4 regions of the Martinezella lusitana genome follow, and region 1 is predicted to be linked to each of the others. Evidence: predicted binding sites of a transcription regulator. Region 1 holds the regulator's gene; each other region holds the start of a gene.

Region 1 (4,360 bases):
CCGGGCGGATCGAGCGGCGTGAGTCGGATGATAACGGACGCTGGCGCTATGTCGTCGCACTCGAAGCAACGGAGAAGCCGACCATCCGCAGGGCCCCGGAACGGGTCACCATTTTCGTGCGCAAACAGCCCCAGCCCTTCCAACTCGGCGATCGCATGCAGGGCAGGGTACGGCTGACGCCGGCGGCGGGGCCTGCCTTGCCGGGTCTTAACGATTTTGCCTTCAGCGCATATTTCAATGGGATCGGCGCGAACGGCTTTGCCTTTGGAGCGCCGACACTCATCTCACCTTCCGGTGATATCGACAACGGAACAATTCTCGACAGAGCGGATATCTGGCTCGCGGGTTTGCGCAACAGCATCGGCGACAGGATCAGGAAGACACTGCCCGGCGATACCGGGGCCTTTGCGGCAGCGCTTGTCACCGATGAGAGACGCGCGATTTCTGACGATACGACCGAAGCGCTGCGGACGGCGGGCCTTACGCATATCATCGCCATTTCCGGCCTGAACATGGCGCTCTCGGCCGGTATCTTTTATGTCGGCTTGCGTTATGCCCTCAGCCTGTTGTTTGGAGTCGCACAGGCCTGGCCAACGAAGAAGATCGCTGCCATTGGCGCGCTGATAACGGTGACCGCCTACTACCTGATTTCCGGTTTCGGTGTTTCGGCGGAGCGCGCTTTCATCATGATGGCGATCATGCTGGTCGCCGTTCTTTTCGATCGGCCATCTCTCAGCCTGCGCAACGTTGCCCTGTCGGCGATCGTTATCCTCGTCCTGTCGCCGTCGCAGGCGTTGGGACCGAGTTTCCAGATGTCCTATGCCGCAACACTGGCATTGGTATCCGGCTATTCGCTCTGGACGCGGCGGCGGCATCGGGAAAGCATTTTTTCCCGGTTTCGGGTCATGCGCCCGCTGCTTTTCGTCTCGCGTTTCTTCGGCGGCATATTGTCGACCTCCTTTCTCGGTGGCGCGTCGACGGCGATCTTTTCGATCGAGCATTTCCACCGGTTGTCGACCTATGGTCTCGCTGCCAACCTGGCTGCCATGCCGATCGTTTCCTTTATCGTCATGCCGTTCGGAATGGCCGCGATGCTGCTGATGCCGTTCGGTCTCGATGGATGGTTCTGGCAGATCACCGGCGAGGGGCTGGACCTCGTTATCATCATCGCCAAGACTGTTGCTGCCTGGGGTGGCAATATTCCGTTCGGCCGAATGCCGGTCTGGCTGTTCCCGACATTCATTGCCGGCTTCGTATTGATGACTTTGCTGAAGACTTGGCTACGGCATACGGGCGTGTTGCTGATGATTGGCTCGGTTGTTGTCGCCGCACTTGTTCCGGATGTCCGAAAGCCTGACTTGATGATTTCCGAGGATGGCACCTTGGTAGCCTTGCGGCGGGACGATGCTTTGACGAGCAATCGCGAAAAGCCGCCTGACTTCATCTTCGAGCAGTGGCAAAGGGCACTGGCCATGACCGATCACCGGCCGCCGACAATGCTTCCACCCGACAGCCAACTCCCCAAGATCAGCAAATCGGACAGGAACCGCCGCCTGACTGCCGATGAGCAGAACGCTGTCCGCAAGGCGATGGATGCGGCATTGGATAAAGCGGGGGAGGGTGGCTTTGCCTGCCAGAAACGGGCATGGTGCGTGGCGGTGCTCAGCAATGGCGAGATGCTCGTCACAATCGAGGATGCGGCCTATCTCGCCCCGGCCTGTGACACCGCCAATATCGTCGTCACCCCTATCCGTCTGCGACTCGATCGTTGCCGCTCGGGTGCAATGCTGTTTACAGGGGCTACGTTACAGCGAACCGGGTCCATCGAAATGGATCTTAGTGCCAACAAGCCGATCGCCACGACCGCATTTGAAACTCTAGCGCGGCCATGGAATCTGCATCGCGGCTATGATTGGCGAACGGGCACATTCGGAGCGCCGATTGTGCCCGCGTCACCAGCTAGTGATAACGACGGATAAGGCCGACGAGCTTGCCTTGCACCTTGACGCGATCCGGCCCGAAAATACGGGTCTCATAGGCGGGATTGGCCGCCTCGAGCGCTATTGAGGCACCCTTGCGGCGGAAGCGCTTCAATGTCGCCTCTTCATCGTCGACCAAGGCGACGACGATATCGCCGGGATTGGCGGTCGTGCTGTTGCGGATGATGACAGTGTCGCCATCGAAGATGCCGGCATCGATCATCGAGTCGCCCTTGACCTCGAGCGCATAATGCTCGCCAGAGCCAAGCATGTCTGCGGGGACGCTGATATCGTGAGTGTTGTTCTGGATCGCCGAGATCGGAACACCGGCAGCAATGCGGCCCATGACCGGCACGGATACGGCGCTATTGTTCTCGTCGTTCGCCGGCTTCGCAGGGGCGGGCGGCTGTACCGGCTGGGGCTTGCCCAGGCTGCCCTCGATGACGCTCGGCGAGAAAACGCGGCGCGGCTGCAGGCTCGGACTATAGGCTTCCGGTAGCTTGATGACCTCCAGCGCTCGAGCCCGATTCGGCAGGCGGCGGATGAAGCCGCGCTCTTCCAGAGCCGTGATCAAACGGTGAATGCCGGACTTGGACGCAAGATCCAGCGCATCTTTCATTTCATCGAAAGAAGGTGGAATACCGGACTCCTTCATCCGTTCGTGAATGAAGAGAAGCAGTTCCTGCTGCTTGCGTGTCAACATCGTATTTGAACCCCAGAATCGTGAAGGTATCGTGAAACAAATCCAGAACGAACACTATATGTTCCATATGTGTTCCGCAAGTCCCTAATTTTCGATGAATGTTTTGTGGGCGTGTTAAATAAAGCAGAACATAACAGGTCCCCCGTAGGCGGAACCGTGGAGTATTCCGGCGCTAGTCAATGGAAACATATATGGAAGTCGGCCATGGTCGATTCTGCGGGAATGGGAGCCGGCTATCGTTGCATGACTACTGAAACCCGGAGGACTTGCGGCTTCCGCGCAGTCGCAAACTATTCGACAATAAGCCTTCTTTTTGCGATCCGCCTGGTTTTTAGACGCCGCGCTTTCATCTTGAATTGAACCGCGGAAGGGCGCAAACCTGCGGCATACATGAAGGAGGAAGCCATGGCCTTATCGCTGCATCCGCTGGATCATCTCGTTTTGCCAACGGTCAATATCGCCATGGCGCGGGAGCGGCTTGGCAAGCTCGGCTTTACCGTTGCCGCTGATGCCCGCCATCCTTTCGGCACCGAGAATGCCTGCGTGTTCTTTTCCGACAAGACCTATCTGGAGCCTCTGGGCGTTGCGTCGCATGAGCAATATGAAGCGAGTATCGAGGAGGGCAATGTTTTTGTCGCTCGCGATCAGGCCTACCGTTTTCGCGTCAGTGAGGAAGGTTTTTCGGCCGTGGTTTTCGGCACTGAGGATGCGGCCGTCGATGATAAGCGCTTCCAGGCGAACGCCATGTCGGCCGGGAGCATGCTGGATTTCGAACGGCCGATGCGCATGCTGGACGGCTCGGAAACGATCGCCGGCTTCCGTCTCGCTTTCGCGGCCGATCTGCGGTCGCCGGATTTCTACGCTTTCTGCGCGCAGCGGATCAATCCCATACCGGCCGATCGCAGCGCCCTGGAACGGCATGCCAACGGCGTGACTGGCATTGCACAGGTCGCCCTGTCGACGCCGAAGCCGGCGGCATTCCGGGGTTTCTTCGAACAGGTTGCAGGTGGACCGAAGATATCGGAGCATTCCTTTGGGCTGACGATCGAGACGGCGAATGCCCGGATCGAGGTTCTGACCCCGGAAGGCATGGAAGCCTTTTACGATTTTCCTGTGCCGGCGGGCGATCCCGGCCTTCGCGCGCGCGCAATCCTCTTCAAGACACACGATCTTTCCGTGACATCGTCGCATTTGGCTGCTAACGGCGTCACATACACGCGTAAGAACAATCGTATTCTGGCAAAGCCCGCCCCCGGACAGGGCGCGTTGTTTGCCTTCGAGGAGATAGCATGAGCACGAATTCCGAAGTGATCGTCGGCGAGGGCGCATCCAAGGTTCTGTTTTCCAATACCGCCAAGCTGTCGCTGATTGCCGGCCCCTGCCAGATGGAAAGCCGCGATCATGCCTTCATGGTTGCCGGTGTGCTGAAGGAACTCTGCGGCAAGCTCGGCATCGGCCTTGTCTACAAGTCGTCCTATGACAAGGCGAACCGCACCTCGCTCTCCGGCAAGCGCGGCATCGGCCTGGACAAGGCCATGGAAGTCTTTGCCGATCTAAAAAAGGAATATGGCTTTCCAGTCCTGTCCGACATCCACACCGAAGAACAGTGCGCGATCGTCGCCAAGACGGTAGACATCCTGCAGATCCCGGCCTTCCTGTCGCGCCAGACCGACCTTCT
Region 2 (4,360 bases), 1.3 Mb from region 1:
AGGGGCGAAGGGCATGAAGGGCGCGATCGCCAAGGCCGAGGAACTGGCCTCGACCCTGCCGGACGCCGTCATTCCGCAGCAGTTCGAAAACCCGGCCAACCCGGAAATCCATCGCAAGACGACGGCCGAGGAAATCTGGAACGACACCAACGGCAAGGTCGACATCTTCGTCTCCGGCATCGGCACCGGCGGCACGATCACCGGCGTCGGCCAGGTGCTGAAGGCCCGCAATCCCGACATCAAGGTCATCGCCGTCGAGCCGGCCGATTCACCGGTTCTGTCCGGCGGCAATCCCGGCCCGCACAAGATCCAGGGCATCGGCGCCGGCTTCGCCCCGAAGATCCTCGATACGCATGTCTATGATGAAGTCGTCACCGTCACCAACGACGAAGCCTTCCAGCAGGCCCGTCTCGTCGCCAAGCTCGAAGGCGTGCCGGTCGGCATCTCCTCCGGTGCTGCGCTGACGGCTGCGATCAAGGTCGGCCAGCGCCCGGAAAACGAAGGTAAGACCATCGTCGTCATCATCCCGTCCTTTGCAGAACGTTATCTTTCGACGGTGCTGTTCGAGGGGCTGGGCGGCTAAGGCAGTCTGCCTCAATCATCAAATACCCAAAGGGCGCTGCGGCGCCCTTTGTCGTTTCAGCCTTTCGCGTTCACGCTGCCGCCGTCAGGCGTTCGCCGGCGATGCGGTAGGAAATAGCCTCGGCGAGATGGATGCGTCCGACCATTTGCTTGTCGTCGAGATCGGCGAGCGTGCGCGCCACTTTCAGCACGCGATGATAGCCGCGGGCGGAAAACTTCATCTTCTCGGCTGCGTCGCGCAGCAATTGCAGGCCGGCCGCGTCCGGCTCGGCGATGATCTCGATCATCGATGTCGAGCAGCCGGCGTTGGTGGAAATACCCTTCAAGCCGGCCGCCTCGAAGCGTTCGCGCTGCCGTTCGCGGGCGCGGGCGACGCGCAGGGCGACATCGGCGCTCTTTTCCGCCGTTGCCGGCCGGATGAGATCGGCGGCCGAGACGGCAGGCACGTCGATGCGGATATCGATACGGTCGAGCAGCGGCCCGGAAATCCGGCCCTGATAATCGGAGACGCAACGCGGGCCTCGGGCGCAGGTGTGGCCCGGCTCGCCGGCCATGCCACAGCGGCAGGGGTTCATCGCCGCGATAAGCTGGATGTTGGCGGGATAGGAAACGCGATGATTGGCGCGGGCGATGATGCATTCGCCCGTTTCCAATGGCTGGCGTAGCGCATCCAGCGCCTGCGGCGAAAACTCCGGAAGCTCGTCGAGGAAGAGAACGCCGTGATGGGCAAGCGAGGCTTCGCCAGGCCTGGCGCGGTGGCCGCCGCCGACCAATGCGGCCATAGTGGCGGAATGATGCGGCGTGCGATAGGGCCGGCGATCGGAGAGCTTGCCGCCGGAAAGCTGACCGGCGACCGAATGGATCATCGATACTTCGAGCAGCTCCGCCGTCGACAATGGCGGCAATATCGACGGCAGGCGCGAGGCCAGCATCGACTTGCCGGAGCCGGGCGGCCCGACAAAAAGCAGATTATGCCCACCGGCCGCTGCCACCTCCAGCGCCCGCTTGGCGCTCTCCTGCCCTTTGATATCGGCAAGATCGGGGAAATTGGCGGGCGCGGCGCGGATGGCGGGCTCGGGGCGCGACAAGACCTGGGTGCCGCGAAAATGATTGGCAAGTGCGATCAGGCTGCGCGGGGCAAGGATATCGATCTCGGCGCCGGCCCAGGCGGCTTCGGGACCACTTTCGGCCGGGCAGATCAGGCCCTTGCCCATGGCATTGGCGGCGATCGCAGCCGGTAGCGCACCGGCGACGGGTGCGATCGTGCCGTCGAGATTGAGTTCGCCGAGGACGGCATAGGCGGACAGCGCATCCGCGGGAATGGCGCCCAGCGCCGCCATCAGCCCGAGCGCGATCGGAAGATCGAAGTGACTGCCCTCTTTCGGCAGATCTGCGGGCGCGAGATTGACCGTCACCTTCTTAGGCGGCAGTGCCAGACCGGAAGCGTGGAGTGCGGCCTGCACACGCTCGCGACTTTCTGCCACGGCCTTGTCCGGCAGGCCGACGATGTGCATCTGCACCTTGCCGGGCGCGATCATCACCTGCACTTCGACGGGAACGCCCTCAATGCCCTGAAACGCCACTGTGCTGACGCGCGCCACCATGCTCTATCCTCTGTGCCGCAAGCTTTTTACGCTAGCAACCCAATCCCCTTAGCGGGTTGCAAGCCATCATCTTGCACGGAAAAAGAAATAAAACAAGAACAATAAGCGAACAAACATACTGTCGCGCGAAATGTTACGACAGCAAGTTGTAATATAAGAACAAAGCGTGACGAGAAACCTGAAATCAGGCGCGCTTGGCCTCGATCGCGTCCCACAACAGGTTGGCGATATCGGCGCCGCCGAAGCGCTTGACCTCGCGGATGCCGGTCGGCGATGTCACGTTGATCTCGGTCATATAGTCGCCGATGACATCGATGCCGACGAGGAGGAAGCCACGAGCCTTGAGCGATGGGCCGATGCGGGCGCAAATTTCCTGTTCGCGTGCCGTCAGCTCCGTTGCCTCGGCGCGGCCGCCGACATGCATGTTGGAACGGCTGTCATGTTCGGCCGGAACGCGATTGATGGCGCCGACCGGCTCGCCGTCAATGAGGATGATGCGCTTGTCGCCCTTGCGGACATCCGGGAGATATTGCTGGGCGATGAAGGGCTCGCGGAAGAGCTGGCCGAACATTTCCAGCAGCGAAGACAGGTTGCGGTCGTCGCGGGTCGAATGGAAGACCCCAGCGCCGCCATTGCCGTAAAGCGGCTTCAGGATGATGTCGCCCATCTCCTCGCGGAAACGGCGGATCTCGCCGGCATCGCGGGTGATCAGCGTTTTCGGCATCAGGTCGGCGAATTCGGTGACGAAAATCTTTTCCGGCGAGTTGCGCACCCAGGCCGGATCGTTGACGACGAGCGTCTTCGGATGGATACGCTCGAGCAGATGCGTCGAGGTGATGTATGCCATGTCGAACGGCGGATCCTGGCGCAGCAGCACGACATCCATGGTCGAGAGATCGACGCGCTCGGCTTCGCCGAGTTCGAAATGGTCACCCTTGACGTCGCGCAGGATCATCGGCTCGACGGAGGCATAGACCGTGCCGTCGCGCATGCTGAGGCGCTCGGGCGTGTAGTGAAAGAGCTTGTAGCCGCGGTTCTGGGCCTCCATGCTCATGGCGAAAGTCGAGTCGCCCGCGATGTTGATGCCCTGCACATGGTCCATCTGGACCGCAACATTCTTGATCTTCGCCATGATTTGCCCTCGCTCGAATTCGCCGACAGATTTAGGTCGGCCGGCGTTCAAACGCAACGGCTATTGAAGGCATCAGGCGGCGATACCTTGCGCGCCGCCCTGCCGCACCAAGTTGCGCAGTCGATAGGCCATGGTCAGCGGCTTCGGGAAAGGCTTGCGGCAGAAGGCGACCTTGCGCACATAGCGGTCGATGCGCCATGTCGCCCATGTGCCCCCGGCAAAATAGGCGACGTCACCGGCGCAAAGCAGGCGTTCGACGCCGTCCTCGGTGGTGATGTGCACCTCGCCTTCGAGGATCATCACCGTTTCGTCCCAGCCAAAATGCCAGTGAAACTCACCCGCCGTGCAATCCCACAATGCCGTCAGCGCGGCGTCGTCCTGCCCGCGAGAGTGCTCGGCAAGGCGGGCGACAGGCGCGCCGGCCACGACCCAGGACGGCTCGATCGGCGAAGGCTTCATGTCCATCTCGCCGGCGGCACCGGCGACGAAGTTTTTCGACTGCGGCAATGCCGCGACAAGCGGGGCAGCGCGGGTGGCAAAGGCCGCCATGCTCGCCAACATCAATTTCAAAACCATGCAATCCCCCAATTCCATGCGCGTCTCAGTCTTCATGGCATGAAAGAGGTAACGGCGTGGTTCAGGAAAACCGGCGCATTTTAACGGTTGCGAGACTTAGGCCGCAAAACCTTCGATGGTGCAGACGATCATATCGTGATCGGAGAGCGGCTTGCCGTCCGAGTTGAGCGAAGAGACGAGATGGCTATCGCCGATCTTCAGGCCACGGCTCAAGAACCAGTCGAGCTTCATGGTGCGCTCCGGAAAGCGGGTGATGAGGCTCGGGCGCGTGGTCGTCTGATCGAGAGGGCCGCCATGGCATTCGAAACTGCGCTGCTCTGCCATGGCGAAAAGAGTATCCGTCCTGAAATCGCCGCCGGTATGATTGCCGGTATTGAGATCGCCGCCGATCAGGATCGGCAGGCCGGGGGCGTAGGCCTCGACGGCGGTGATCAGCGCCGCCATCTGGCGCTCACGATAGGCGACA
Region 3 (4,360 bases), 1.9 Mb from region 1:
GCAGTGCGAGGTGGGCCGTCGCATCTTCGGGCTTCACGGCATCAGCACGGTAGCCGAGACCCTTGAGGATCTCTTCCATGTCTTCCAGCGTCGCGCCGAGGATGGAAAGCATCGCCGTTGTCGTGGTGAAGCGGCGACCGTCATAGGCGCCTTCCGGACGCGAAGCCTGACCCGGCTTCCACTGCAGCAGCGGACGAATGATATCCGCCAGGCGCTCGAGAATGTCGATACGCACCGCGCGCTTGCCGAGGAATCGGAAGCCGGCAAGTTTGTAGAACGTGCGCTCATAGGTCGGATCGGTAACGACGGAGGTCCGGCCAGCGGCCAGGACCGGGATCAGGTCGCCATAGCCCGGCTTGTCGAGACCATCATTCTTCAGCGCCCAGAGCAGGGTGATGAGTTCGGCAGGCGACGGCTTCAACAGGGCAGGCACGAAGATGTGGTAGGCGCCAAAGCGAATGCCGTAGCGGCGCATCGAGGCGCGTCCATCCTGATCCAGCGACTTTACCTCTTCGGTAACGTCGCGGCGGAACAGCACGCCAAGATTTTCGACCAATTGGAAGGCCAACCCCTTGGCAAGCCCCTGCAGGTCCTCGGCGCGCGACAGGTCGTCGAGCGGCTTCAGGACCGTACTGATATGGTGGTTCACGAAGCGCTCGATGCGCGCAGCGACGTGATCACGCGCATTGCTCGTCAACTGCTCGTCGGCGAGCAGGATGACGCGCGGCCGCATGATGTGATCGCTACCCGTCAGGCGCGCCACGGGATCGCCGAGCCAGCGGACGAGACCGTCCGCGCTGATCGCCAGATCGCTATTGCCGGCCGCATGCATCCGAGCCGCGCGCGCCTCGAACTCCAGCGCGAGCGCCTTTAGCGAGGCCGTCTGGACAGCCTTGGCGTCCGGCCCCTCGGTTCCCGAGACAGGCGTAAACCGGAATCCGGTCAACTGTCCCACATGATGTCCCTCAACGAAGACATCCCCATTCACACTGATTTCAGCTTCCAGCATCGCATTCTCTCTCAGGCGCTTCATGAGCACAGATGTCCTGCGATCAACAAAGCGGTTCGTCAACCTTTCATGTAACGCGTCGGACAATCGATCTTCGATTTCCCGCGTCTTTTCTTGCCAGTGTGTCGGATCGGCAAGCCATCCGGGCCGGTTCGACACATAGGTCCAAGTTCTTATCTGCGCGATTCGCGCCGAAAGCGTGTCGATATCGCCATCCGTCCGATCGGCACGATGCACCTGCTCGGCAAGAAAATCCTCCTTTACCGTGCCATAGCGCACGAGGTCCGAAAAGAGGGTAGCGATAAGATCGGCATGCTGGGCGGGCGTAATACGCCGATAGTCGGGAAGCGCACAGGCTTCCCATAATTTTTCGACCCGCTCGGGGCTGCTGGCGAGAACGGAAATCTCCAGATCACGCGCCATATGTTCGAGCGCTTGCTGGTCGACCGCCGGCAATGCCCGCGTCAAGCCCTGCACGCGCGGCGCCTCCTCAAGGCTCGCGCGCAACGAAGCGATCGACGAGAAGTCGAAATGCTTGGTACGCCATTGCAGCACCTTGACCGTGTCGAACTCGTGACCCTCGATGCGTCGCACCAGCTCATCGTCGAAGGGATCGACCTGCCCCGTCACGCCGAAGGTGCCGTCCCTCAGATGGCGGCCGGCGCGGCCGGCTACCTGGCCGAGTTCACCCGGATTGAGATTGCGGAACTGATAGCCGTCGAACTTGCGGTCCTGGGCGAAGGCAACGTGATCGACATCGAGATTGAGGCCCATGCCGATCGCATCGGTCGCGACCAGATATTCGACGTCGCCGGCCTGATAGAGCGCCACCTGCGCATTGCGGGTGCGCGGGCTGAGCGCGCCGAGCACGACGGCCGCCCCGCCGCGCTGGCGGCGGATAAGCTCAGCAATGGCATAGACCTCGTCGGCCGAAAAAGCGACGATCGCGGTGCGCTGCGGCAGGCGGGTGATCTTCTTCTGGCCGGCATAGAAAAGATGTGACAGGCGCGGCCGTTCGACGACAGTGATCCCCGGCAGCAATTGTTCAAGGATCGGCCGCATCGTGCCGGCGCCGAGCAACAGCGTCTCGTCGCGGCCCCGCAAATTCAGGATACGGTCGGTGAAGATATGGCCGCGCTCCAGATCGCCGGCGAGCTGAACCTCGTCGATGGCGACGAAAGAAGCACGCGTCTCGCGCGGCATGGCCTCGACGGTACAGACCGAATAGCGCGCATTGGGCGGTGAAATCTTCTCTTCGCCGGTGACCAGCGCAACATTCTGCGCTCCGACCTTCTCGACAACACGCGTATAGACCTCGCGCGCCAGCAGCCGCAGCGGCAGGCCGATCACGCCGTTGCCGTGCGCCACCATGCGCTCGATAGCGTAATGGGTTTTGCCGGTATTGGTCGGTCCGAGCACCGCGGTTACGCCGCGTCCGCTCAGGATCATTGGCTGCGAGGTCTGAGTCATAGGTCCATGCATGGGCGAGAAACCACTGTCTTGCGATCAGCAAGCTCCCCAGGAAAGAGAAGAACAGATGACGACCATATGTGACAAAGGCAAGACCTGAATCAAAAAACAACCGCCGCAACATTCGATTTCATAAATAGCGATCTCAACCAAAAGCTACATTATCACTACATCCCAGGCGAGTCCCGTCGAGTCCGGAACAGCTTGAGAACGAATCAGCGACGAATCGCTGACTCCGGAGAGTTCCTTTTTTGTTCACTACAATATATAGATTTTAATTCATAGAGTCCCACCACATACTGAATCGCCTTTTGACTTGCTTTTCCAACAGAAAGGGAGTCGGATCGCTACCTGATCGAGATCGGGACGCCTGCGGAAAACATGGTTAAATATTTGTAAATCTGAAGACTTCCGTTGGGAATCCGGCTCAGGAAAGCCCCCTGTTAAGATTCGGGTCAAAGCCGGAACGAATCGGCGACGAATCACCGACTTTCGGGGATTCCATCTTTGTTCTCCACAATATCTAGCGTATTTGCGATCAAAATGCATAGGACTCTGGATGGTTGAAGCGCAGAATCGACCCGAATCAGGGATTGCAATTAACCTTTAAGAGAAACCGAATAAAAGAAAACAATAAATTCCCGCAATGATTGAATCCATTAACACTTCGATCAAAGCCGGAACGAATCGGCGACGAATCGCTGATTCCACCATGTATCCCATTTGTTCACGGCTACATCTAGCACTCGGATGAGGAAGCTGATCCAGATGAAGAACGGGAAGACGGAGTGGATGAGCCGGAAAACTCCCGATTTTAACGAATTCGATCGATGGGCACTACCTTGTGGCGATCAATCTCAAATCCGCATGCCAAAAAGATAAAAGTTTCGCCCGCCGCCGTTAACCAAAGCTCAAACGCAGAACGAATCGCTGACGAATCACGGACAGCTCCATTTTCCCGTTTCGTTCACCGCAACATGTTGTATTTAAATAAATTTTTAACCATAAGAGAAGCTCGCTGACCGGCATTTTTCCGCGCGCAACGCGCGGCGGCATTAACCTTTTACCTCGGCATGCAGATGCGTCCTCATACCGACGGTTATTTCTGAGCCGGAACAATTTCGTGCGGCGCGAGTTTCTTCGGGTATCGAACACGGTGTGCCGCCCGTTTTGCGTAAACGAGGTAAAAGGGCACACCGATTGAAGCAACCGCTTGAGCGAAGTCCTCACTCCAGCGGAAACTTCAAGCGCTGGACGCGGAGGAAATAAGCCATGCTTGGTACCATTTTACTTGTAATCGTGATTCTCATGCTGGTCGGCGCTTTCCCGAGCTGGGGTTACAGCCGAAGCTGGGGATATGGTCCATCCGGCGGTCTCGGCCTCGTTCTCGTCATTGTTCTCATTCTACTGCTGATGGGCCGGATTTGATCGGGCTGATAATGTTGAAAACCTCGTCATAACAGGGAGCAAATACCATGAAAAAATCATCGTCGCGATCGCCATTGTGGGCGCACTCGCCTCATGCAGTGCCACGGAGAGAGGCACGGCCATCGGTGCCGGAACCGGCGCAGTCATCGGCGGTGTTGCCACCAATAGCTGGGGAGGTGCTGCAGTCGGCGCCGTGGCCGGCGGTGTTGTCGGCAACCTCATCGGCCGCTCTCATGAGCGCCGCGGCTATTGCGTCTACCGCGACCGCTACGGCAGCCGCTACGAGGCTCGCTGCCGCTAAGGCAGTGACAGGCTAAGACAGATTTCACGGCCGGCCGTCAGCACGTTGTTGACGACCGGCCGTGAAAGCCAAATCGTCATGCCGAAAACTTCAAACCGGAATTTTCAGGCGAATACAAGCACCCGCGCCGATCGCGCAGGGATGGGTCAACG
Region 4 (4,360 bases), 880 kb from region 1:
GCCATCGTCCCCGACGACAAGGAGCGCATTCGCAGCCAGGTGGAGGCCTGGACGCGCGACAAGACCATCGACGTCGTCATCACCACCGGCGGCACCGGCTTTACCGGACGCGACGTGACGCCCGAGGCGCTGGAGCCGCTGTTCGAAAAGCGGATGGACGGCTTTTCCGAGGTGTTCCATCGCATTTCCTACGACAAGATTGGCACGGCGACCATCCAGTCGCGGGCAACCGGCGGCGTCGCCAACGCCACTTTCATCTTCGTGCTGCCGGGCTCGCCCGGCGCCTGCAAGGATGCCTGGGACGGCATCTTGAAGGCGCAGCTCGACTATCGGCACATGCCCTGCAATTTCGTGGAGATCATGCCGCGCCTCGACGAGCACCTGAAGCGTGGCTCCGGCACCAACTGAGATTGGCGTTTCGCTGAGATAAAGTCGCCCGGCCTTCTGAACTGCTATGCCTTTGGCCCAGGAAGAACAGGAATAGAATCCCAATTCTGACCGGTGAGAATGACACAGCTGCGACCGGTGACATCGGTGATCATCATTGTCCAGCTGCCGCTTTCAGCGGCGAAGATTTCGACGATCGTCTTTGAATCGAGCTGACCGATGGCCGAGGGTTTCTCGGAATAGTGCCCATCAAGAAAAGCAGCAATCTCGGCGCGCTTGGCGCAGGCGAGTGTCGCCTGTGCGGCGGCCTGGTTGGGGAGAAGGATTGCCGTTGCCAAGACGGCCGTTCCGATAAGGCGGTTGAACATCGTGCGTTCCATAACGCACCTCCTTTCGCCGGAAATCCGGCAGAAGAGGAGAGTTCTGCTGACCTGTTCTGCCGCATACCGGCATCTTCATGGTCGACCGCCCAACGCGACACGCGAAAGCGGCCGCCACAAGAAAATTATGACAGCTATTCCAGTATTTACAAATAGAGATCTGGATTGGCGACCCTACCGCGCCCCGCGCGCGACCCAGGAGGGGATGAGCTCGCTGGACAAACGGCGGCCCTTTTGTCCCTTGGCGAACTCGGCAAGCCGCATGCCGGTCTTTGCAAACGCTATGGCCTGCCGCTTGGAGAGAAGCAGCCCGAGTTCCAGTGGTGGCGAGCCGCGTCTGATGCGCTGCAACAGCGGCCGGCGATAGCCGCGCGAAGCGGTGAAGCGGGCAGGCACCTTGTTCAGCGAGACATATTCGGCGATCTCATCGATCCAGCCGGCCTGCGGCCGCGCGCCGGGCTCGACCAAAAGCAGCCACTCGCCCCGCGCCGAGCGCAATATGTCCTTGATATCCCACTGCGAATAAAAACGGCAGCCGGCGGCGTCGGCAACCCGCGAGGTGCCGTCGCGCGAGCCGTGATCGAGCACGACGACGTCGCAGACGAGCCCTTCGATCGCGCCCGCCACCAAAACCGCCAATGTCTGTGCCAGCTCAGGTTCCTGATCCTGGCATTCTATGATGACCGTCAACATTGCCCATTTATAGAGCGCCGCACAATTTATTGCCAGCGGCTAAGCCGAAAACCAGAGCGTTTAAGAAAAGAATCATATGCAACTTTGAAAAAGCTGTTCCAGCCTCCGCCCGTCCCTCGAATGAAGGTAACCCTCTGTATTTTGTTCTTGCATTGTTCTCATTTGTCGGATAGGAATTTAATCAGCTTAGACGCGGCATGCAATGTCATAAACCGCCCCCCGGAGTTACCGATGAACGAGCAGTCCCTTGCAGGGCAGGCCGCGTTTGCGCCTGCCAACACGGCAGATATTGCCAATGCGTTGATCGCCGATACCGGTCTCAGGGTCGAGATCGACCGTCGGCGTGGCCGTGGCGCCGGGCTGAACCCGAGCGGCCGGTTCGAGCCGATGCAGCGCGAGACATTCGACGACGGCTGGCAGACCCTCGAAGATCTGCCGCCCTTCAAGACCGAAGTACAGATTGAAAAACCGCGCACGGCAATCACCCGCAACGAATCCCCCGACATCCCATTCGACCGCTCCATCAATCCCTATCGTGGCTGCGAGCATGGCTGCATCTATTGTTTCGCGCGGCCGACGCACGCCTATATGGGCCTGTCGGCAGGGCTCGATTTCGAAGCGAAGCTGTTTGCCAAGCCGGATGCGGCGAAGCTTCTGGAACGGGAGCTGGCAAAGCCCGGCTACAAGCCGCGCGTCATCGCCATCGGCACCAATACCGATCCCTATCAGCCAATCGAGAAGGAATGGCGGATCATGCGCCAGATTCTCGAAGTGCTGAACAAGGCCAACCATCCTGTGGCGATCGTCACCAAGTCGGCGCTGGTCATGCGCGATATCGATATCCTGAAGGAAATGGCCGCCAAGAATCTGGTACGGGTCGGCCTCTCGGTGACGACGCTCGACCGCAAGCTGGCCCGCACCATGGAGCCGCGCGCGGCGACGCCGCAGCGGCGGCTGGAAGCGATCAAGGCGCTGAGCGATGCGGGTATCCAGACCGCCATCATGGTGGCGCCGATCATCCCCGCCCTCAACGACCATGAGATCGAGCGCATCCTCGATGCCGGCAAGGCGGCCGGCGCCATGGAGGCGAGCTATGTCATCCTGCGCCTGCCGCTGGAGGTCAGCCCGCTGTTCCGCGACTGGCTGCTGCAGCACTATCCGGATCGCTATCGCCATGTCATGTCGCTGATCCGTTCGATGCGCGGCGGCAAGGATTACGACGCCGATTTCAGCAAGCGCATGAAGGGCGCCGGCCCCTATGCCTGGCAGATCAGCCGCCGCTTCGAAATGGCGACCAGGCGGCTGGAGCTTACCCGCCGCAATATCGCATTGCGCGACGACCTGTTCGTGCCGCCGGATGGCAGCGGCGTGCAGCTCTCGTTGCTCTGACCCCTTTCCTTGCGGGTTTCCCTGCCCGCTGGAAGAGCCCCCCGGTTCGCCGCCATGATCCACCGGGGGCTTGCAGGAGATCGGGTGGTGTGCGAGCTTCGCCGCATGCCACGCAGACCACCCGATTCTCCCATGCTTTTCGACGAAAGGCCGATCGTTCCAAGCTTCGAGCTGGAGCTGATCGCCCGCCGTGCCGGACATTGGCCCGTCGCCGGTGCCGACGAGGCCGGGCGCGGCCCCCTGGCGGGGCCGGTCGTTGCCGCCGCCGTCATTCTCGACCCCGAGCGCATTCCCCAGGGATTGAATGATTCCAAGCAGCTCTCGGCTGCCCGACGCGAGGCGCTATTCATCGAGATCCTTGCCACGGCGACGGTCTCCATCGCCTCATCGAGCGCGACCCGCATCGACGTCACCGATATCCGCAAGGCAAGCCTTGATGCCATGCGTCGCGCCATCTGCGGCCTCGCCATACCGGCAAGTTATGTCCTGACCGACGGGCTGGATGTGCCAGCCGGACTGGCCTGCCCGGGAAAGGCCGTGGTCAAGGGCGACGCCCGCTCTTTCTCCATTGCAGCCGCCTCGATCGTCGCCAAGGTGACGCGCGACCGAATGATGGCGCGGGCCGGCGACGTCTTCCCAGCCTATGGCTTTGCAGCCCATGCGGGCTACGGCACCGCCCAGCATCGCGCCGGCATCGAGAAGCACGGCCCCTGCTCGCTGCATCGCATGAGCTTCCGGCCACTTCGAAGAGACGAAGCCTGACGGCTATCATTCGACAAGGCCAGCGATGATCTTCTCCCGATTCTCGCTGATGTAGCCAATATCGTTCCGGTAGATGCGGTCATGGCCTTCCTGAAGGTCCTGGCGATACTTCTCCACGCCGCGCGCCGCTTCGCTTTCCATGAAACCGACCAGGGCATTCAGCCGCTCGGCTATCATGTCCGGCAATACCGGACGCCGCGCTGCCTCCAAGCCATAAGCGTCGAGAAAGATGCGAGCGCGACCGATCTGCCTGTCCAGCCTGTCGAGGCCCTCCGCCGCAATGCCGATCGACAGAGGCGCCCAGCGATAGAGGGCATAGGCCAGATCCCAGCGGCGTGGACCGGGATGAGCCGTTTCAAAGTCTATGATGCCCGTCACGGCACCATCATTCAAAACAACATTATAGGGCGCGAAATCGCCGTGGCAGATGACCTCGATCGGTGCACGAGGCGATAGTTGCCATTCCTGGCTCGCACACATCTCCGGCAGAAATAGCGCGGTACAGTCGTGATAGCGGCGCAACAGGGATGCTGCCGACCGCAAAGCCGTCTCGGATCTGATATCCTCGCTGTCATCCAGATCGCCGGTCAGACCGGGAAGAAAGCTCACCTTCTCCCATACGGCATCGTAACCGGCAGGCGCCGGCGCCTGTGTAAAACCATGGGCATGGAGCGCCGCGAGCAATGCCTGTACGCTCACCGTCCATGTGCGAGCGGGCCGAAAGATGACATCGCCCTTGCGAAACGGGC

Evidence for each region. Region 1 encodes LexA, which represses DNA repair genes until DNA is damaged. Its sites were predicted from a motif close to TGTTCNNNNTGTGTTCNG; they were not measured.
Region 2: the regulator LexA is predicted to act here: its motif matches at 2,281-2,298, upstream of HB780_RS27640 (YifB family Mg chelatase-like AAA ATPase).
Region 3: the regulator LexA is predicted to act here: its motif matches at 2,721-2,738, upstream of HB780_RS24970 (helicase-related protein).
Region 4: the regulator LexA is predicted to act here: its motif matches at 1,603-1,620, upstream of HB780_RS29805 (PA0069 family radical SAM protein).

The regions. Positions count from the first base shown of each region.
Region 1 covers NZ_CP050308.1:296,221-300,580, forward strand. Annotated here, with positions in the region: gene HB780_RS15255 (ComEC/Rec2 family competence protein) at 1-1,979, shown strand, start outside; gene lexA (transcriptional repressor LexA) at 1,960-2,682, opposite strand; gene HB780_RS15265 (VOC family protein) at 3,088-3,975, shown strand; gene kdsA (3-deoxy-8-phosphooctulonate synthase) at 3,972-4,360, shown strand, end outside.
Region 2 covers NZ_CP050308.1:2,889,971-2,894,330, reverse strand. Annotated here, with positions in the region: gene cysK (cysteine synthase A) at 1-583, shown strand, start outside; gene HB780_RS27640 (YifB family Mg chelatase-like AAA ATPase) at 654-2,186, opposite strand; gene gshB (glutathione synthase) at 2,371-3,318, opposite strand; gene HB780_RS27630 (cupin domain-containing protein) at 3,391-3,894, opposite strand; gene HB780_RS27625 (exonuclease/endonuclease/phosphatase family protein) at 3,991-4,360, opposite strand, start outside.
Region 3 covers NZ_CP050308.1:2,321,930-2,326,289, forward strand. Annotated here, with positions in the region: gene HB780_RS24970 (helicase-related protein) at 1-2,479, opposite strand, end outside; gene HB780_RS24975 (DUF3309 domain-containing protein) at 3,752-3,907, shown strand; gene HB780_RS24980 (YMGG-like glycine zipper-containing protein) at 3,975-4,208, shown strand.
Region 4 covers NZ_CP050308.1:3,333,224-3,337,583, reverse strand. Annotated here, with positions in the region: gene moaB (molybdenum cofactor biosynthesis protein B) at 1-408, shown strand, start outside; gene HB780_RS29815 (hypothetical protein) at 453-767, opposite strand; gene HB780_RS29810 (glycosyl transferase) at 942-1,460, opposite strand; gene HB780_RS29805 (PA0069 family radical SAM protein) at 1,692-2,849, shown strand; gene HB780_RS29800 (ribonuclease HII) at 2,955-3,611, shown strand; gene HB780_RS29795 (phosphotransferase enzyme family protein) at 3,618-4,360, opposite strand, start outside.